One region of the Mesorhizobium sp. WSM4810 genome, then DNA from elsewhere that is predicted to be linked to it. Evidence: riboswitches for the same ligand, from Rfam matches in the RefSeq annotation. Region 1 holds a riboswitch; each other region holds the start of a gene.
The links. Region 1 has a riboswitch for cobalamin ahead of AC0L3O_RS07725 (DUF1636 family protein). Riboswitches for the same ligand answer to the same signal wherever they lie in the genome.
Positions count from the first base shown of each region.

Region 2: linked by a shared signal. The riboswitch ahead of AC0L3O_RS27365 (ABC transporter ATP-binding protein) and the one ahead of AC0L3O_RS07725 (DUF1636 family protein) in region 1 are both predicted to bind cobalamin.
Region 3: linked by a shared signal. The riboswitch ahead of metE (5-methyltetrahydropteroyltriglutamate--homocysteine S-methyltransferase) and the one ahead of AC0L3O_RS07725 (DUF1636 family protein) in region 1 are both predicted to bind cobalamin.

Region 1 covers NZ_JBVVQV010000004.1:99,439-103,259, reverse strand. The annotation lists gene AC0L3O_RS07735 (NADH-quinone oxidoreductase subunit A) at 1-278, opposite strand, end outside; gene AC0L3O_RS07730 (winged helix-turn-helix domain-containing protein) at 614-1,813, shown strand; cobalamin riboswitch at 1,843-2,047, shown strand; gene AC0L3O_RS07725 (DUF1636 family protein) at 2,086-2,520, shown strand; gene cobW (cobalamin biosynthesis protein CobW) at 2,517-3,554, shown strand; partial or broken gene AC0L3O_RS07715 (cobaltochelatase subunit CobN) at 3,573-3,821, shown strand, end outside.
Region 2 covers NZ_JBVVQV010000024.1:102,482-106,302, forward strand. The annotation lists gene AC0L3O_RS27355 (FecCD family ABC transporter permease) at 1-151, opposite strand, end outside; gene AC0L3O_RS27360 (ABC transporter substrate-binding protein) at 181-1,128, opposite strand; gene AC0L3O_RS27365 (ABC transporter ATP-binding protein) at 1,125-1,937, opposite strand; cobalamin riboswitch at 2,025-2,229, opposite strand; partial or broken gene AC0L3O_RS27370 (AraC family transcriptional regulator) at 2,494-3,326, shown strand; gene AC0L3O_RS27375 (bifunctional helix-turn-helix transcriptional regulator/GNAT family N-acetyltransferase) at 3,426-3,821, opposite strand, start outside.
Region 3 covers NZ_JBVVQV010000016.1:45,732-49,552, forward strand. The annotation lists gene metE (5-methyltetrahydropteroyltriglutamate--homocysteine S-methyltransferase) at 1-1,457, opposite strand, end outside; cobalamin riboswitch at 1,573-1,773, opposite strand; gene AC0L3O_RS22040 (adenosine kinase) at 2,161-3,153, opposite strand; gene metK (methionine adenosyltransferase) at 3,262-3,821, opposite strand, start outside.

The sequences.
Region 1 (3,821 bases):
AGCATGCCGATCTGGCCGAAAGACACTGCCCACGGAAACAGGAAGGCCACTTCCAGATCGAAGATGATGAACAGGATCGACACCAGGTAGAAGCGGATGTCGAACTTCATGCGGGCATCGTCAAACGAGTTGAAGCCGCATTCATAGGCGGAAAGCTTTTCCGGATCGGGATTGCGGTAGGCCACCAGGAAGGGTGCTGCAAGCAGCGCCAGGCCGACGACCAGCGCAACGCCGATGAACAGGACGATGGGCAGGTACGAACTCAACAATGCGTTCATGCTGCAGCTTTCCGTTGGCGGCCAATCCACTCTGATTACAGCACCGGACCCACTTGCGGAAGCGTGACAGTTTAACCACTGAACCGTTTTAGGGGGCTCTATGCTGCAACGCGGCGAGGGTTAGCGCAGGGCTTTCGGTGAAGCAAGTCAAACCTTGTTCAAAACACGGTGCTCGACGGCATATCCGGAAAAACTGGTCCGATCCGCTCCTGTTTGATTTCCTTCACTGTTTACTCCACTTTTCTCTCCTGACATGGATGCCGCCAAAACCCTGCTAGCATGGCGCGGAATCATCGCTCCCACCTTTGGTCAAACGCCGACAGAGTGCCGTCTGCATGAAGGAAAAAATCTCGCTCGCCATGGCCCGGCGCATCGCGCTTGCCGCACAGGGGTTTGCCGATCCTCGCCCTAACGGCACGCCCGATCGCCGCCATCTGGCCCGTGTGCTTGGCCGGACCGGTCTGCTGCAGATCGATTCCGTCAGCGCGGTGGTGCGTGCCCATTATATGCCGCTCTATTCGCGGCTTGGCCCCTACCCGCTCGCCCTGCTCGACAACGCCGCCGTGACGCGCAAGCGCAAAGTCTTCGAATATTGGGCGCACGAAGCCTCCTTTCTGCCGGTCGAGACCTATCCGCTGATGCGCTGGCGCATGGAACGGGCCGAACGTGGCGAGGAAATGTATAACGGGCTGGCCAAGTGGGGCCGCGAGCGCGCCGCCTACATTGAAGATATTTATCGCGAGGTCGTCGAACGCGGCCCGATCGCCGCTTCCGCCCTGGAAGGCCAGAAAGGCTCCGGCGGCTGGTGGGGCTGGAGCGACGCCAAGCACGCTTTCGAATGGCTGTTCTGGGCCGGCCGCATCACCACGGCGTCACGTCGTGGCTTCGAGCGGCTTTATGATCTGCCGCAGCGCGTGCTGCCGCCGGAAATACTTGCCCTGCCGGTGCCCTCGCCTGAGGATGCGCACCGCGAATTGCTGCGCATCTCCGCCCGCGCCCACGGCGTCGCCACAGCAGGCGACCTGCGCGACTATTTCCGCCTCTCTCCCGCTGATATCAAAGGCCGCATCGAGGAACTGGTCGACGGCGGTGATCTTTTGCCGGTTCGGGTCGAAGGCTGGAGCAAGCCCGCCTATCTTCACAAGGACGTTCGTTTTCCGCGCAAGATCGAGGCGCGCGCCTTGCTCGCTCCGTTCGATCCGGTAGTCTTCGAACGGACGCGTACGGAAAGACTGTTCGACTTCCGCTATCGCATCGAGATCTACACCCCTGCTGAAAAGCGCCAATACGGCTATTATGTGCTGCCGTTCCTGCTCGGCGAAAGGATCGTGGCGCGCATCGACCTTAGGGCTGACCGCCGGGCCGGCGTGCTGCGCGTCCATGCCGCCTATGCCGAGCCCGGCGCGCCGCCGCAAACCGCCGCCGAACTTTTTGAGGAATTGCAGTTGATGCAAGGCTGGCTCGGGCTCGAACGTATCGAGGTCACGCCTGCCGGGGATCTGGGTTCGGCTCTCGCCGACATTGCGGCGTCGTAGACGTGCGTTGACACGACTGCCTCCACAAGCCTAAATCCGGTTCAGACGGTCTCCTCTCGGCAAAGGGAGGAGCCAAGAGGGAATGCGGTGCGAAATCTCGATTTCAAATCCGCGGCTGTCCCCGCAACTGTAAGCGACGAGCCAAGGCCGATAACCACTGGGAAAAATCCCGGGAAGGCGGCACGAAGGCGATGACCCGCGAGCCAGGAGACCTGCCGTCTAGGACTTAAGAATCCGATCGCCTGGCGGGTTTTCCGGGCAAGGAGCCTGATTTGGAACGCGACAGCAGTTTTTCGGCTGAGACAGCGGGCGTATTGTCCGGCGATGATGATGCTCTGGCCGACGTCACCGTGATCGTCTGCGCCTCCTGCCGTGACGAGACCGGCTCCGACGGCCATCCTCGCGCCGGCGAATTGTTGGCCGAAGACACGCGCCGCGCCGCCTCTGGCGAAAACATCCGTATCCGCAGCGTCGAATGCCTCGGCAACTGCAAGCGCCGCCTCAGCGCCGCTATCCTGCGCGACGGCTGCTGGAGCTATGTCTTTGGCGACCTGACCGCGACCAGCGGCGCCGATCTCATCACCGGCGCAAAACTCTTCGCCACCTCGACCGACGGCCTCATGCCATGGCGCGGCCGCCCCGATTGCCTGAAGCGCGGCCTCGTTGCCCGCATCCCTCCCCTCGACCTTTTGAAGGACCAGATATGACCACTTCCGTCTCGCGCGTGCCCTGCACCGTCGTCACCGGCTTCCTCGGCGCCGGCAAGACGACGCTGATCCGCCATCTGCTCGAAAACGCTGGCGGCAAGCGGCTGGCCATCATCGTCAACGAGTTCGGCGACATCGGCATCGATGGCGAGATTCTTAAGGGATGCGGCATCGACACCTGCCCTGAGGAAAACATCGTCGAGCTGGCCAATGGCTGCATCTGCTGCACCGTCGCCGACGATTTCGTCCCGGCGCTCGACCAGATCCTGTCGCTGACGCCCAGGGTTGACCATATCCTGATCGAAACCTCCGGGCTGGCCCTGCCCAAGCCGCTGGTCCAGGCCTTCCAGTGGCCGACGGTGAAGAGCCGGGTGACGGTCGACGGCGTCATTGCCGTGGTCGACGGACCGGCGCTGGCCGAAGGCCGCGTTGCCGACGACATGGACGCCCTGCAGGCGCAGCGCGCGCAGGACGAGACGCTCGACCACGACGATCCGGTCGAGGAGGTGTTCGAGGACCAGCTCGCCTGCGCCGACCTGATCATATTGTCGAAGAGCGACCTGATGGACGCCGCCGGCTCGGCCCGCGCCAATGCCGTCATCGGCAAGCACGCCGCCCGCGCGGTGAAGATCGTGCCGGCCTCGCAGGGCAAGGTCGATCCCTCCGTGCTGCTCGGCCTCGGCCTTGCCGTCGAGGACGACATCGAGAACCGCAAGACCCACCACGATGACGAGCTCGATCACGAGCATGACGATTTTGACTCGTTCGTCATCGACATTCCGTCGATTGCCAATCCCGAAGAGCTGGCTTTGCGTGTCGCCACGGCGGCGGAAGAAGAAAACGTACTGCGCGTAAAAGGCTTCGTCGAGGTCGGCGGCAAGCCGATGCGGCTGTTGCTGCAGGCAGTCGGGCCGCGCGTCAACCACTATTACGACCGCGCCTGGACCGCCGCCGACGATCGCCGCTCCCGCCTCGTCGTCATCGGCCTGAAAGGGCTGAACCGCCCGGCGATCGAGCGTATCCTCGCCGGCTGACCTCAGGCACGAGCCGCGATGCACATCCTCACCACCACATCCGCCTCGCTCGACGATCTTGCCGAGCCTGTCGATCTCAGGCAGACGCCTGCGGATGTCGTGGCGCTGTCCTTCACCGACAGCGACCTGGCCGGGCTGGCGGCGGCGTGGCAGGCGGACGCGGATCGGCTGCCGTCGATGCGGCTGGCGGCTCTACGTGACCTGCGCCATCCGATGTCAGTAGACCTCTGGATCGACAGCGTCGCCCGGCACGCCAGGGTTGTTCTG
Region 2 (3,821 bases), on a different contig from region 1:
GGATATTGGCGACCGAGCCGGGCACGAGGTCTCCGTCCAGCCCGGCCGCATGTCCGAGCGCAGCAATCACGTCGCTCAACGCTATGACTGTCGATCCATAGGCGATCGACAGCAGAGCAAGAGCGGCGATTGCTGCCGCTCCTGCTGCCATGGCCAATTCGAACGCCCTGTGGCGCAAGCTCAGAAGGCTTCCGGGTGCATCGCGCTGGCGATCTTGCCGATCGCCTCGATGTTGGCGGGTCCGGGGGTCAATTCGGCATAGCGCAGCGCGACGAAGCGCTCGTTCCTGACCGCATCGGTCTCCTTCATTGCCGGATGGACTTTGAGGAAGTCGAGCAGTTTCCTGTAACCGCCGCCGTCCTGGTAGTCGAGCAGGATCAGGAACTGCGGATTGCGGGAAGCGACCGTTTCCCAGTCCGTATTGCCCCAGCTCGTCTGCATGTCGGCCATGATGTTGTCGCCGCCGGCAGCGGCGATCATGGCGCTGGGGATCGCGAACTTGCCTGATGTGAAGGGTTTGTCTTCGCCGGAGTCGTAGAGAAACACCCGCGTCCGCTCGCGGTCGCCGACCTTTGCCGTGATATCGGCGAGTTGCGCTTTCCAGCCTGAAACGAGTTTTTTCGCCTCGGCCTCCTTGCCGAAAATCCTGCCCAGCTTTTCGATGTCGCCGTAGAGCAGGTCCATCGAGGCGGCGGGGCGGTTGTTGTCGAGATGGACGCAGCTTTCCGTCAGCACCAGCGTCTTGACGCCGTGCGGCGCCAGCGTATCGGGCGTTACCTCGCCGCCCGGCTTCATGCCGTAATACCAGCCGGCGAAGAAGAAATCGGGCTCGACCGCGACCAGGTTTTCGAGCGTCGGGTATTTCGGCGCGAGTTCCGGGATCGCGCCCTGCCCGGCCTTGAATTCCGGACCGACCTTGTACCATCCGGTGATGCCGGTCAGGCCGACGATCGACGGTTGCAGCCCCAGCGCGAAGGCCATCTCGGCCATGTTCATATCCTGGATGACGGCGCGCTTCGGCGCGGCGTCGAACGTCAGCGTTGTGCCGCAGCTGTCGACTGTTACCGGGAAAGCGAAGGCGGCCTGGGCAAGCAGCAGAGAGGCAAAAGACAGTGCGAGGCGTTTCACGGGTGTTGCTCCTTGGTTAGATCAGAAGAGGCACGGTTCGGGACTTCGAACACCGTGAGTTCGCGGTCTTCGGTGGGATGGCGCAGCCGAAGCACCTCGACGCCGAAAATCTCGCGGATCAACTGCTTGGTCAGCGCCTCGCGCGGACCGGCGAGTGCCTGCAGGCGGGCCTCGTTCATCACCGCGACCCTGGTGGCAAATGGCGTGACCAGCGACAGATCATGCAGCACCGCCACGACGGTCATGCCAAGCTGCGATACGAGTTCGAGAAGTTCGCTGCGGGCGCGCGGATCGAGATGATTGGTCGGTTCATCGAGGAACAGGATTTTCGGCTCCTGGGCGATGGCGCGCGCCAGCTGGGCGCGTTGCCGCTCACCACCCGACAGCGAGCCGATCGTGCGGCCGAGCAGCGGCAGCAGGCGGGTTCTGCGAAGCGCTTCGACGACAACGTCGCGTTGCTCGCTCCTGCGTCGCAAGCCGGCATGCGGGACCCGCCCAAGTCCGACGTAGTCGATCACGGCAAGCCGCGGATCGGGTTGATCGGTCTGGCCGACGACCGCCATGTGCAGCGCCCGCTCGGCGGCCGAAAATGTCTCCAGCCGGCGTCCGGAAAATCTCACATCTCCCGCGCTCGGACGCAGCGTGCCGCATAGCATGCGCAGCAGCGTCGTCTTGCCGGCGCCGTTGGGACCGATGATGGCGAGGCGGTCTCCCGCCGCGACCGAAAGGCTGACCGCACTGACCAGTCGCTGGCCATTCGCCGTGGCGCTCAGTTCACGCGCTTCAAGAAGAGGCTGGCAGGCGTCCAACTTACCGTCACTTTCTCAATGGCGACGGAAGGAAGCTGGACCGGCCGACAAGACCGATGTCCACGTCTCCTCCCGGCACACCCCGTCCGGTCAACTCGTGCGATGGCAGGTCTCCTGGCTCGCGGGTCCTTGCGCCATCCTGCCTTCCCAGCCTTGCCGGCCAGTGGCATTTTCGGATTTTGCTCGCCGCTTACAGTTGCGGGGGCAGCCACGGCCTCGATCCGAAGGTCTCACCGTGTTCCCTTTTCACCCCTCGCCTTTCGGCTTGGGGACCATCAGTCAGCCACCCTAGTTTTCCGCCAATCCCAGCGCAATAAGCTTCCGGGGTTCGGAGTGCCCCGCGAGCAATGGTCTTGTCAGAGAGGATACTGAATTTCGTAATGTAATAACGTTACTAATTAAAAGACAACGCCTGCTCCTGTCAAGCCCTTCGCCCGACGCGTTCGACTTGCCGACCAGCGTCGCTTTGCGCGGTGCGCAATTTCGATCAAACTGCCTCCATCAGGACGCGGCACTATGAGCCGGCCAAATGCACAGTCCCACAGCAAGGAGCCATATGAACCCGACCGAGAGAGCGCTGTGGTTCGTCGAAAGCCATCTGCCGGAAGCCATCTCGCTCGACGATATCGCCAAAAGCAGCGGCGTGTCGCGCTTTCACGTGACGCGGGCTTTCGGCGCGGCGACCGGCCGTTCGGTGATGGGCTACCTGCGTTCTCGCCGCCTGACCGAGGCGGCGCGCAGGCTCGCCGCCGGCGCACCGGACATCCTCTCGGTCGCGCTCGAGGCCGGCTATGCCTCGCATGAGGCTTTCACCCGCGCCTTCCGCGACCAGTTCGGCACCACGCCGGAACTGGTGCGCGCGCAAGGCTCACTCAAAAACGTCGATCTCGTGGAGCCGATCCTGATGGACCAGTCCTTCCTCACCAATCTCGAGCCGCCGCGTTTCGAAACCAGCCGGCCGTTCCTCATCGCCGGTCTTGGCGAGCGCTACAGTTGCGAAACCAGCGCCGGCATCCCGATGCAATGGCAAAGGTTCGGCCCCTATGTCGGCAACATTCCAGGCGAGGTCGGCGACGTCGCCTATGGCGTCTGCGTCAACGGCGACGATGCAGGCAATTCGACTATATCGCCGGCGTCGAGGTGTCCGATTTCTCGGACCTGCCGAAGGAGTTTTCGCGCGTACGCGTGCCGGCGCAGAAATACGCCGTGTTCGCCCATCGCGACCACATCTCGACCATCCGCCGCACGGTCAACACGATCTGGAACAAATGGCTGCCGGCCTCCGGGCACAAGATTGCCGACGCGCCCGAATTCGAGCGCTACGGCCCCGAATTCGATCCGCGCAGCGGCAATGGCGGGCTGGAAATCTGGATACCGGTCAAAGGGTGAGGAAGGGCCAGTTTTCAACTTGTGTTGGAGACTAGTGTCGAGGCGCTCCGCCTTATCTTGCCTTCTCCCCTTGTCCCACAAGGGGAGAGTGGAAAGACGCTACAACTCCAGGTTCCAGTTCTGGCCGACCAGATCCTTGCCGAAGGCATGGTGGCGCTCCTGATTGGCCAGCTTGAACCCGGCCGCCTCGTAGATGCGGCGCGCTGAAGTGAGCACGTCGTTGGTCCACAGCGTCAATTTCTTGTAGCCCTTGGCACGGGCAAAGCCGATGCATTCCTCGACCAGCCGCCTGCCGATGCCGAGACCGCGCGCCGAGCGCTCGACATAGAGCAGGCGCAGCTTCGCCACCGCGTCCGACTGGCGCACGACGAAGACCGAGCCGACGACTTCCCCTTCCCGCTCGGCGATCCAGCTGCGTTCCCATTTCGGATCGTAGGATTTGACGAAAGCGCCGAGGATTTCGGCGACCAGCGCCTCATAAGTTTCGTCCCAGCC
Region 3 (3,821 bases), on a different contig from region 1:
GCCTCAGTCTCCTTCTTCAGGAAGGCCTGGTAGTCGACATAGCTCAGCCGGCCCTTCGCGTGAGCGGAGCGCGCCCTGCGCACCTCGTGCGTCTGCGGGAAGGACCCGATGGTCGTCGTCGGGAACGGCGGCAGGCGGAGCGTGTCGGCCTGGACTCTCGAGCGCTTGGCAAATGCGCGCTTTCGTTGCTTCATGACGCCGTCAATGCTGCTAATTCGACCGTGGACGAGCGGATCATGGACCTTTGTAGACATTGCGCGCGCGGCGGCCGCCTCGGCAGAAGCTTTCAGTGAGCCTGCTACGGCCTCCCTGCCTTCGGATAAGGCTTGGGCCAGCACGAGCAGCTCTTCAGTCTTCTGGGCGGCGAATGCCAGCCACGAACTGACGTCCACATCCAGCGCGGTCTCCATCCGCAGGTCCATCGGCACATGAAGCATCGAGCAGGAAGGCGCAATCTCGACGCGATCCAGCGGCCAGCCGGCAACGACCGGCTTGATGCGGTCGAGAATGGCAGCCAGGTTCGCGCGCCAGACGTTGCGGCCGTCGATCAAGCCAAGTGAGAGCACCAGATCCTTCGGTGCGAGCCGACCAACCGTCTCCAACTGCTCGGGAGCGCGCACGAGATCGAGATGTAGGCCCGCCAGGCGCAGCGAAAGCGTGGTCTCGAGATTGTCCCCGAGCGGCCCGAAATAGGTAGCCAGCATAATTTTCAACTTGGGCGCGGCTTTCGACAGCTGGCCGTAGGTGAATTCGAAGGCAGCTCGTTCGATCGGGTTAAGATCGAGCACAAGCGCCGGCTCATCAATCTGCACCCAGTCCGCCCCCGAGAGCTCCAGCGTCCGCAGGAGTTGCTCGTAGACGGGCAGCAGCCGCGGTAGGAGCGCTATCGGATCGAAACCCTGGTCGGGAGACTTCGCCAGCTTGAGGAAGGTGACCGGTCCAAGGATGACCGGGCGTGTATGGATGCCAAGCTCTTTTGCCTCCAGAAAGTGATCGACTGGGTTCGTCGACGAGAGCGCGAATGTCTGATCCTGGCTCAGCTCCGGCACGATGTAGTGGTAGTTAGTGTCGAACCATTTGGTCATTTCCATCGCGGTTACGCGCTGCCCCTGAACTGCATGCCCGTGACTGGCGTGTCCACAACCCGCAGTATCGCCTTGCGTCCCGCGCGCCATCGCGAAGTAGATGTCGAGCGGGACCTCGCCGCCCGTCCAGCCGTAACGAGCTGGCACGGCGCCGACCATTGCTGCGGTGTCGAGCACATGGTCATACAGTGAGAAGTCGTTCGACGGGATTTTCGACACGCCGCGGTCGTGCTGCTCGCTCCAGCTGGCGGCACGGAGTGCCTTCGCCGTCGACAGAAGGTTGGCAGCAGAAGATTTTCCGGACCAGTAGCTTTCGAGCGCGAATTTCAGTTCTCGCCGGCGACCGACACGCGGCATGCCAAGCGTTGCTATGGGAACTTGCTGGGAGACATTCATTCCATACCCCGATGGTTGCGGCGGGGACAAGGAAGGCGCTAGCAGGCCGGCATAAACGCCGAGCTGCCGCGGCCACCAGACACCCCGCCCGTGGACGTTGTTTACCGTGGCAGGTCTCCTGGCTCGCGGGTCACAGCCTCTGCCCCGTCTTCCCGGGGCAGTTCGCCCCAGTGACATTGATGGGTTTGGCTCGCCGCTTACAGTTGCGGGGGCAGCGCCGGCATTGCACCGGCTTCCCTCTTAGCTCTGCTACGGCAACGCCTAGCGGAGAACCACGACACGCGGACAATCGCAGCAGCCCGCTTTGTTGTCAATGAGGTATAAAGAAATGTTTATGTGTTTATGTGAACTGTTCACCTGCGGCTCCCAATTCGGAGGTCGCCGTAGAGCTGAGCCTTCTGCGCCACTCTCCGGTGTGCGCAGGCTGTGCCTGGCCGCTCGGGCAATCTGCCATTTGTACGATCCCGTCCCAAAACGACTTCGTCAAAAATGGCGCGTGTTGGCCATTCATGATCGGGCAGTACTGGCCCGAAGTGCGACAACGTTCCTGAGCCTCAACAACCAGAAATTTGGAGAAAAACCGCCATCCTTCTCGGACTGGTACGCGTTCGATTTACACGCGCTCGTCTGGACAGCCTGCACAACAGGAAGGTGGGCAACACGTGGCGGAAATGCCGCCCTACAGCGAACCCGCCTGTTCAGCCTCGCGGCGCAAATTCTGCCGGGGTCTGGGGCCGATCTGCTGGATCACCAATCCGGCCGCCAGTGAGCCAAGGTCGCCGCAGGTCTGCAGGTCGCGGCCTTGCGTGTAGCCATGCAGGAAGCCGGCGGCATAGAGATCGCCGGCGCCTGTCGTGTCAACCAGTTCCTTGATCGCGGTCGCCTTGATCACCACGGTCTCGCCGCCGCGCACGATCACCGAGCCCTTTTCAGAACAGGTCACGGCGGCGATCCTGCAATCCGTGCGGATCTGCGCCAGTGCCTCGTCGAACGAGGCGGTCTGGTACAGCGACTTGATCTCGTGGCTGTTGGCAAACACGATGTCGACGGTGCCCGAGCGCATCAGCTCCAGAAACTCCTCGCGGTAGCGGTCGACGCAGAACGAATCCGACAATGTCATCGACACTTCGCGCCCGGCTGCGTGGGCGAGCTTCGCCGTCTGCCGGAACGCTTCCTTGGCGCGCGGCGGGTCCCACAGATAGCCCTCGAAATAGGTAACGGCGGCGCCCGACGCCTTGTCCGCCTCGACATCCTCCGGACCGAGCTCGACGCAAGCGCCGAGATAGGTGTTCATCGAGCGCTCGCCGTCCGGCGTGACGAAGATCATCGAGCGCGCCGTCGGCGGTTCGCCATTGAGCGGCCTGGTGTCGAAGGCGACGCCCTGGGCGTGCATGTCATGGGCGTAGATCTCGCCGAGCGTGTCATTCGAGACCTTGCCGAAGAAGGCGGCGCGGCCGCCGAAGCTGGCGACGCCCGCCGCCGTGTTGCCGGCGCTGCCGCCGGAGGCTTCGAGGGCCGGGCCCATGCGGCTGTAGAGCAGCTCGGCGCGCCTCATGTCGATCAAATTCATCGCGCCCTTGATGATGCCGTTCGTCTCAAGGAATGCCTCGTCGCACTGGGCGATGATGTCGACAATGGCATTACCGATACAAAGCACGTCATAGTCCAGCATCTATTCATATCTCCGCCAAAAACCCACCCTCTGCCGCGCCGGGCGCGGGCGGGTTTTTGCAGGTGTGGAATGGAGTTGCCGTATGCCGCTGCATCCAACATCGGCGCATCACGCTGCTGCCGGTCCTGCCTCACGCAGCAGGTCCTCAGCTCTGTCCGTCCTTTCCCACGTGAACTCCGGCTCTTCGCGGCCGAAGTGTCCGTATGTCGCGGTCTTGCGGTATATTGGGCGTAAGAGATCAAGCATCTTGATGATGCCTTTCGGTCGGAGATTGAAAAGCTCAAGAACGACGCGCTCGATCCTTTTTTCGTCGATCTTTGCGGTTCCGAAGGTATTGATCAGGATAGACACCGGCGCGGCCACACCGATCGCGTAGGCAAGCTGAACCTCGCAGACATCCGCAAGGCCGCTTGCAACGACATTTTTTGCGACGTACCGCGCCGCATAGGCGGCCGAGCGATCAACCTTGGACGGGTCCTTGCCCGAAAAGGCGCCGCCGCCGTGACGCCCCATCCCACCGTAGGAATCGACGATGATCTTGCGTCCGGTGAGCCCGCAGTCGCCGCGCGGCCCACCGACCACGAACCGGCCTGTTGGATTGACCAGGAACCTTATCCCCGTCGTATCCAAGTCGTGGGGCAAGACCGGCCTTATGATCTCCTCAATGA